DNA from 2 places in the Streptomyces sp. NPDC000410 genome. Region 2 is predicted to be linked to the other one. Evidence: riboswitches for the same ligand, from Rfam matches in the RefSeq annotation. Region 2 holds a riboswitch; the other holds the start of a gene.
The links. Region 2 has a riboswitch for cobalamin ahead of ABT342_RS24565 (ABC transporter substrate-binding protein). Riboswitches for the same ligand answer to the same signal wherever they lie in the genome.
Positions count from the first base shown of each region.

Region 1: another riboswitch for cobalamin. It lies ahead of ABT342_RS28370 (ribonucleoside-diphosphate reductase subunit alpha); the one in region 2 lies ahead of ABT342_RS24565 (ABC transporter substrate-binding protein).

Region 1 covers NZ_JBEPDM010000038.1:2,125-5,527, reverse strand. Annotated here, with positions in the region: gene mctP (monocarboxylate uptake permease MctP) at 1-709, shown strand, start outside; cobalamin riboswitch at 879-1,009, shown strand; gene ABT342_RS28370 (ribonucleoside-diphosphate reductase subunit alpha) at 1,142-3,403, shown strand, end outside.
Region 2 covers NZ_JBEPDM010000028.1:10,059-13,461, reverse strand. Annotated here, with positions in the region: gene ABT342_RS24570 (FecCD family ABC transporter permease) at 1-253, opposite strand, end outside; gene ABT342_RS24565 (ABC transporter substrate-binding protein) at 250-1,491, opposite strand; cobalamin riboswitch at 1,749-1,918, opposite strand; gene ABT342_RS24560 (PaaI family thioesterase) at 1,986-2,708, shown strand; gene ABT342_RS24555 (M4 family metallopeptidase) at 3,107-3,403, shown strand, end outside.

The DNA of each region.
Region 1 (3,403 bases), on a different contig from region 2:
GCTGCTCGGGTTCATGGCGATAGCGGCCGGGGTCAAGGTGCAGAACGGGCAGCTCGCGATTCCTCAGCTGTTCGAGAACATGTTCCCGGACTGGTTCGCGGGCGTGGCCTTCGCGGCCATCGGCATCGGCGCGCTGGTGCCTGCGGCGATCATGTCGATCGCCGCGGCCAACCTCTTCACGCGCAACATCTACAAGGACTTCCTGAAGCCGGACGCCACGCCGGAGCAGGAGACCAAGGTGTCGAAGCTGGTGTCGCTGCTGGTGAAGGTGGGTGCGCTGGCCTTCGTCCTGACCATGGACAAGACGGTCGCCATCAACTTCCAGCTGCTGGGCGGCATCTGGATCCTGCAGACCTTCCCGGCGCTGGTGGTCGGCCTGTTCACGCGGTGGTTCCACCGGTGGGCGCTGATCGCCGGCTGGGCGGTCGGCATGATCTACGGTACGGCGGCGGCGTACGGGGTCGCGAGCCCGACGCAGAAGCACTTCGGCGGTTCGTCGGCGGAGATCCCCGGGATCGGGGAGATCGGCTACATCGGCCTCACCGCGTTCGTGCTCAACCTCGTCGTGACGGTCGTCCTGACCCTCGTCCTGCGGGCCGTGAAGGCGCCCGACGGCGTCGACGAGACGTCCCCCGAGGACTACACGGCGGACGCGGGTGACGCGGGCGTGGAGAAGGAGCTCCCGAAGGTGGGGGCCGCCACCCACTGAGTCCGGGCACATCCACCGACCGGCGCAGGCTCGACGAGCCTGCGCCGGTCGGCGTTCCGGCAACGGCGCGGAGCCCGCAGAGCCTCCGCGGCCCACAACATGCGCGGAGCCCCCGAACCCCCGCGACACACAACATGTGGGGGTTCATCATCAGGCGGCCACCACATGTATGCTCATGCTCGCTGTCGCCGCAGGGGAATCCGGTGTGAGTCCGGAACTGTCCCGCAACGGTGTACCGGCGCGCGTTCGTAGCGAAGCGCGCCGTGGAGTCCGAGGACCTGCCGACGGCGCACCCGGTCCGTCCGGCCCGGGTGCCGATCCGTCCGGGCCTCGCGGAATGGGCCAGGGACGCGGTGCACCGACCCCTTCGTCGTGCCTCCGTGAGCCCTGCCCCGCCGCAGCGGCCCCGAGCCGAGCGAGGGAGAGCACCCCGTGACCATCGCGCCGCCCGATCCTGCTTCAGCATCCGCGCAGATCGCCGATGGGCCAGGTACCGCACTGCTGCGCACCCTGACCGACCTCACCGCCGATCTCGCGGACACCGACCCCGGCCGGGTCGCCGCCGCGGCGCTCCGGGGCCGGCACGCCGGCTCGGACGAGGCCGAGCTGCGCGAGTTGGCGACCGAGGCGGCCGCGGGGCTGATCTCCGAGGACCCGGCGTACTCGCGGCTCGCGGCCCGGCTGCTCACCCTCACGATCGCGGAGGAGGCGGCCTCACAGGGGGCGGCCGCCTTCTCCGACTCCGTCGCCGTCGGCCACCGCGAGGGCCTGATCGCGGACCGCACAGCCGCGTTCGTACGGACCCACTCGGCCCGGCTCGACTCGCTCATCGACCCCGTGGCCGACGACCGCTTCGGCTACTTCGGCCTGCGCACCCTCTACAGCCGCTACCTGCTGCGCCACCCGATCACCCGCAAGGTCATCGAGACCCCGCAGCACTTCATGCTGCGGGTCGCGGCCGGGCTCGCCGAGGACGATTCGATCCGCGCGCTGGACGAGGTCGCCTCCCTCTACGGGCTGATGAGCCGGCTGGACTACCTGCCGTCCTCCCCCACCCTGTTCAACTCCGGGACACGGCACCCGCAGATGTCGTCCTGCTATCTGCTCGACTCCCCGCTGGACGAGCTGGACTCGATCTACGACCGCTACCACCAGGTGGCGCGGCTGTCGAAGCACGCGGGCGGCATCGGGCTCTCGTACTCCCGCATCCGCTCCCGCGGTTCGCTGATCCGTGGCACCAACGGCCACTCCAACGGCATCGTGCCGTTCCTGCGGACCCTCGACTCCTCCGTCGCCGCCGTGAACCAGGGCGGCCGGCGCAAGGGCGCGGCCTGCGTCTACCTGGAGACCTGGCACGCGGACATCGAGGAGTTCCTGGAGCTGCGCGACAACACGGGCGAGGAGGCGCGGCGTACGCACAACCTCAACCTGGCGCACTGGATCCCCGACGAGTTCATGCGCCGGGTGAACGCGGACGGCGACTGGTCGCTGTTCTCCCCGGCCGACGTGCCCGAGCTGGTCGACCTGTGGGGCGACGACTTCGACGCCGCGTACCGCAGGGCGGAGGCGGACGGGCTCGCCCGCAAGACCGTTCCCGCACGGGACCTGTACGGCCGGATGATGCGGACCCTGGCCCAGACCGGCAACGGCTGGATGACGTTCAAGGACGCCTCCAACCGGACCGCGAACCAGACCGCCGAACCCGGCACGGTCGTCCACTCCTCCAACCTGTGCACCGAGATCATCGAGGTGACGAACGACGGCGAGACGGCCGTCTGCAACCTCGGCTCGGTCAACCTCGGCGCCTTCGTCACCCCGGCGGGCGACATCGACTGGGAGCGGCTCGACGAGACCGTCCGCACGGCCGTGACCTTCCTCGACCGCGTCGTCGACATCAACTTCTACCCGACCGAGCAGGCCGGCCGCTCCAACGCCAAGTGGCGCCCGGTGGGCCTGGGCGCGATGGGCCTCCAGGACGTCTTCTTCAAGCTGCGGCTGCCCTTCGACTCGGCCGGGGCGAAGGCCCTGTCGACGCGTATCGCCGAGCGGATCATGCTGGCGGCGTACGAGGCGTCCTGCGACCTCGCCGAGCGCAGCGGCCCGCTGCCCGCCTGGGACGAGACCCGCACCGCACGCGGCGTACTGCACCCCGACCACTACGACGTGGAGCTGAACTGGCCGGAGCGCTGGGCGGCGCTGCGCGCCCGCGTCGCGGAGACCGGGATGCGCAACTCCCTCCTCCTCGCCATCGCGCCGACCGCGACCATCGCGTCGATCGCGGGCGTGTACGAGTGCATCGAGCCGCAGGTCTCCAACCTCTTCAAGCGCGAGACGCTGTCGGGCGAGTTCCTCCAGGTCAACTCCTACCTGGTGGACGACCTGAAGAAGCTCGGCGTGTGGGACGCGCAGACCCGTGAGGCGCTGCGCGACTCCAGCGGCTCGGTGCAGGGGCTGAACTGGGTTCCGGCCGAGGTGCGGGAGCTGTACCGCACGGCCTGGGAGATCCCGCAGCGCGGACTGATCGACATGGCCGCGGCCCGTACGCCGTTCCTCGACCAGTCGCAGTCGCTGAACCTGTTCATGGAGACGCCGACGATCGGCAAACTCTCCTCGATGTACGCGTACGCGTGGAAGCAGGGCCTGAAGACGACGTACTACCTGCGCTCCCGCCCGGCGACCCGGATCGCCCGTGCG
Region 2 (3,403 bases):
GCCGTACCTCCTCGACGATCACCGCCCACCGGGGATCGGCCCCGGCGCCGCCGGACAGGACGCGCACCACCTCGCCGACCGGCACCTGGTACGAGCCGACGGCGATCGTCAGCACGAACAGCGCCGCCGTCCCGGCCGCCAGCGTGCCGACGACGAGGAGCCGCCGGTGCCGCCCCGCGGCCGGTGGTGTCGCGACCGGTGGCGGGGCCGGTGCCGGGGCCGGGGCGGCCGGTTCGGCGGTCCGTGTGCTCACGCCCGGGGGACCTGGGCGTAGAAGGTGAAGGTGTGCCCCTCGGCCCGGTCGGGGTGGAGGATGGCGAACAGGTCCGCGAGGACGAGATCGGGCCGCAGCACGCCCCGTTCGTAGAAGTCGTTGCCGCCTCCCGGGCCCTGCGCCTTCGTGTTCGTCCAGACCTTCCCGGCCTTCATGGCGTTCAGTTCGCCGTAGCGGCGGTCCGCCTTGGTCGCGTCCGCGGTCGACTTCCACGGCTGGTCGACCAGCCAGACGGGCGCGTCGCCGCCCTTGGCGTACACGGCCTCGAAGGTCAGCTGGAGATTGCCGCTGCCCGTGTCGTCCGCCCACGGGTAGGTGCCGCCCGCGTCCTTGATCAGCCTTCCGGCGTAGCTGCCTCCGGCGGCCATGCTCCACGTGCCCTGGTACATCGTGCCCGGCAGCACCTTGACCGGCTTGCCCGCCGTGGCGGCCTTGGCGGCCTTGGCGGCGACCTTCGCGTAGTCGCTCTCGACGGTGTCGAACACCTCGCCCGCGCGCTTCTCGGCCCCGGTGAGCGCGGCCATCGCCTTGACCCATTCGGCGCGGCCCAGCGGACTGGGCTCCAGCCACTCGGCGTTGGCGACGACGGCGATGCCCGCCTGTCGCAGCTTCGGGTACTGCGGGTCGTCGGTGCCCTGGGTCATCAGGACGTCCGGTCCGGCCCCGATGACCTTCTCCGCGTCGAGCGTGTTGTCCTTGGCGTACTCCGTCACCTTGCCCGACGCGATCCGCTGACGGACCTCGGGCGAGCTGACGAACGCCCCGTTCGCCACACCGGTCAGCACGTCGAGGGTGCCGGTCTCGGTCAGCAGCGGCAGATGGGTCGTCGAGGCGGAGTACAGGCTCTTGACCGGCGTGGTGATCGTCGGGGCGCCGGCCAGATCGCCCGTCAGCTTCGGTTTCGGGGCGCCGCACTTGACCAGGACGTACGACTCGGGCTTGCCCTTGGGGTACGGCTCCTTGACCGTGAGGACCTGGTAGCTCTTCTCGTAGCGCAGGGTGAAGTTCTTCGCGTGCTCCACCGTCGATTTGACGGGGAAGTAGTCCTTGGCGGGGTCGAATCCGGAGATGCAGCCATCGGCGGCGGATCCGGAGGCGCGGGGGTCCGCCGTCGGCCGGCCACCGTCGCCGCACGCGCTGAGCGTCAGCCCCAGGGCACCGAGCAGGGCTACGGCGGCGGCTGGACAGCGGAGGGACAGGACGGGTCGTACGGGCATGGGGGTGCTCCTGGCATGCGTGAAGCGCGCGCCGCCGGGGATCCGGTCGTGATCCGCTGTGGATCCGGTCGTGATCCGGGCGCGCGGGTGGTTCCTCGGTACGGGGAGGGGCCGGGGATCGGAGGGTCGGCCGCCGCGGACTCAGTGGGCCGCGGGGCGCGGTCGGGTCCGTTCTTCACGGTCTGCCGGAAAAGCAGGGTCGGCACAGGTACGTGGGCACACGGCGCCACCGTCCTCTCTCGGGGAAATCCGCCCCGGTAAGTCGAGGTGCGACGGCGTGAGTCTCCTGACTCGGGATCGACGCTTCCCCGGCCTTCCCACCCCCGACGGGGCGGTGGCTTCGGCGGAGTCGCTCCCCCTACACAGTGGCGGTACCGTGCCGGAATCTCACCGGCTTCCTCGTTCCGCCGTCGCTTGTCGCAGGGAGCATCCCAGCCCGCGCGTGATTGCGCCAGCCCCCCTGAAGCCGTCGGGCGGCATGATGAGGTGGGATCATGACGACGACTGAAGCGATCGTGGTGCCCGAACTGTACGTCGGCTATCCGACGGTGGCCTTCGGCGGATACGTCGCGGGCGTGCTCGCGCGGCGGTCCGACGACGCGAAGCCCGTGCGGGTGGACTTCCGCGGGCCGGTGCCGGTGGAGGTTCCCGTGCCGATCGCCGAAACACCGGGGGGCGGCTGGCAGTTGGGCGAGAGCGGGCGGCCGCTGGCGACGGCGTCCCCGGGGGAGCTGTCGGCCGACGTGCCCGACGCGCCGTCCCTGGCAGAGGCCCTGGCCGCGGCCGAGGCGTTCCGGGCCGACCCGCCGCCAGGAGTCGTGGACTGCTTCGGCTGCGGCCCGGACCGTACGCCGGACCGCGGCCTGCGCCAGCACTGCACCGTGGTCCCGGGACGCGATGTGGTCGCCGCCGCGTGGGTGCCGTCCCCGGCCCTCGCGGACGCCGGCGGGGAGTTTCCGCCCGAGCTCGTCTGGGGCGCCCTCGACTGCCCCGGCAACTGGGCCGGGTGCCTGCTGGGTACGCAGCGCCCGGGTGCGGTCACGGCGTCCCTGACGGGGACGCTGCTGCGCCCGGTCCGGGCGGGCGAGCCGTACATCTCGTACGCCTGGCTGCTCGGCGAGTCGGGCCGCAAGCACACGATGGGCGTGGCCCTGGCCACCGCGGACGGCACCCTCTGCGCCCACGCCGAGGCGCTGTGGCTGGACCCGCGCACGTAGGCCGCGGCTACGAAGTCCCTTCCGCGCCCCGGACGCGTCCTGTCCGCGTCCCACCTGCGTCCCGGCCACCTTCTGCCTGCCCGGCGGGAACGAGCCACAGTTCGACGAAGTCCCGGGTGAGCGGGGCACATTCCCCCCTCAACATCCCGTTCACACCGGTTCACGGCGGTTCATCGAGGGTGCTCAAAGGCATCGAGGCGACGCACGCCGAAACGTCCGCTTAACGAACATGACCATTCACCCAACGGACGATTTCTGGCCAACTTGTTGACGCGCCCCTGACAGCAGGGCACTTCTGGTGCCACTCTTCCCCCGTTCCACGCAGTCGTACCGCTCCGCCAGCTCTGCCCGGGCAGCCCACCCAGCCGCCCGTAACCCCCCTCGCAGAAGGAGTTCGCGTGAGACCCACGCACAACCGTCGTCGCGCCACAGCGACCGGTGCTCTGCTCGCAGCCGCGGCCCTGCTCGCCGTCGGCGTCCAGTCCGGTTCCGCCACCGCGGCCAACACCGCACGGGACACCGCGGCGCCCGCCGCGAAGGCCGCCGACCCCGGCGCCCTGCCCAAGTCGCTCACTCCCGCCCAGCGCGCCGAGCTGATACGCGAGGCCAACGCCACGAAGGCGGCCACCGCGAAGGAACTGGGCCTCACCGCCCAGGAGAAGCTCGTCGTCCGCGACGTCGTCCAGGACCGGGAC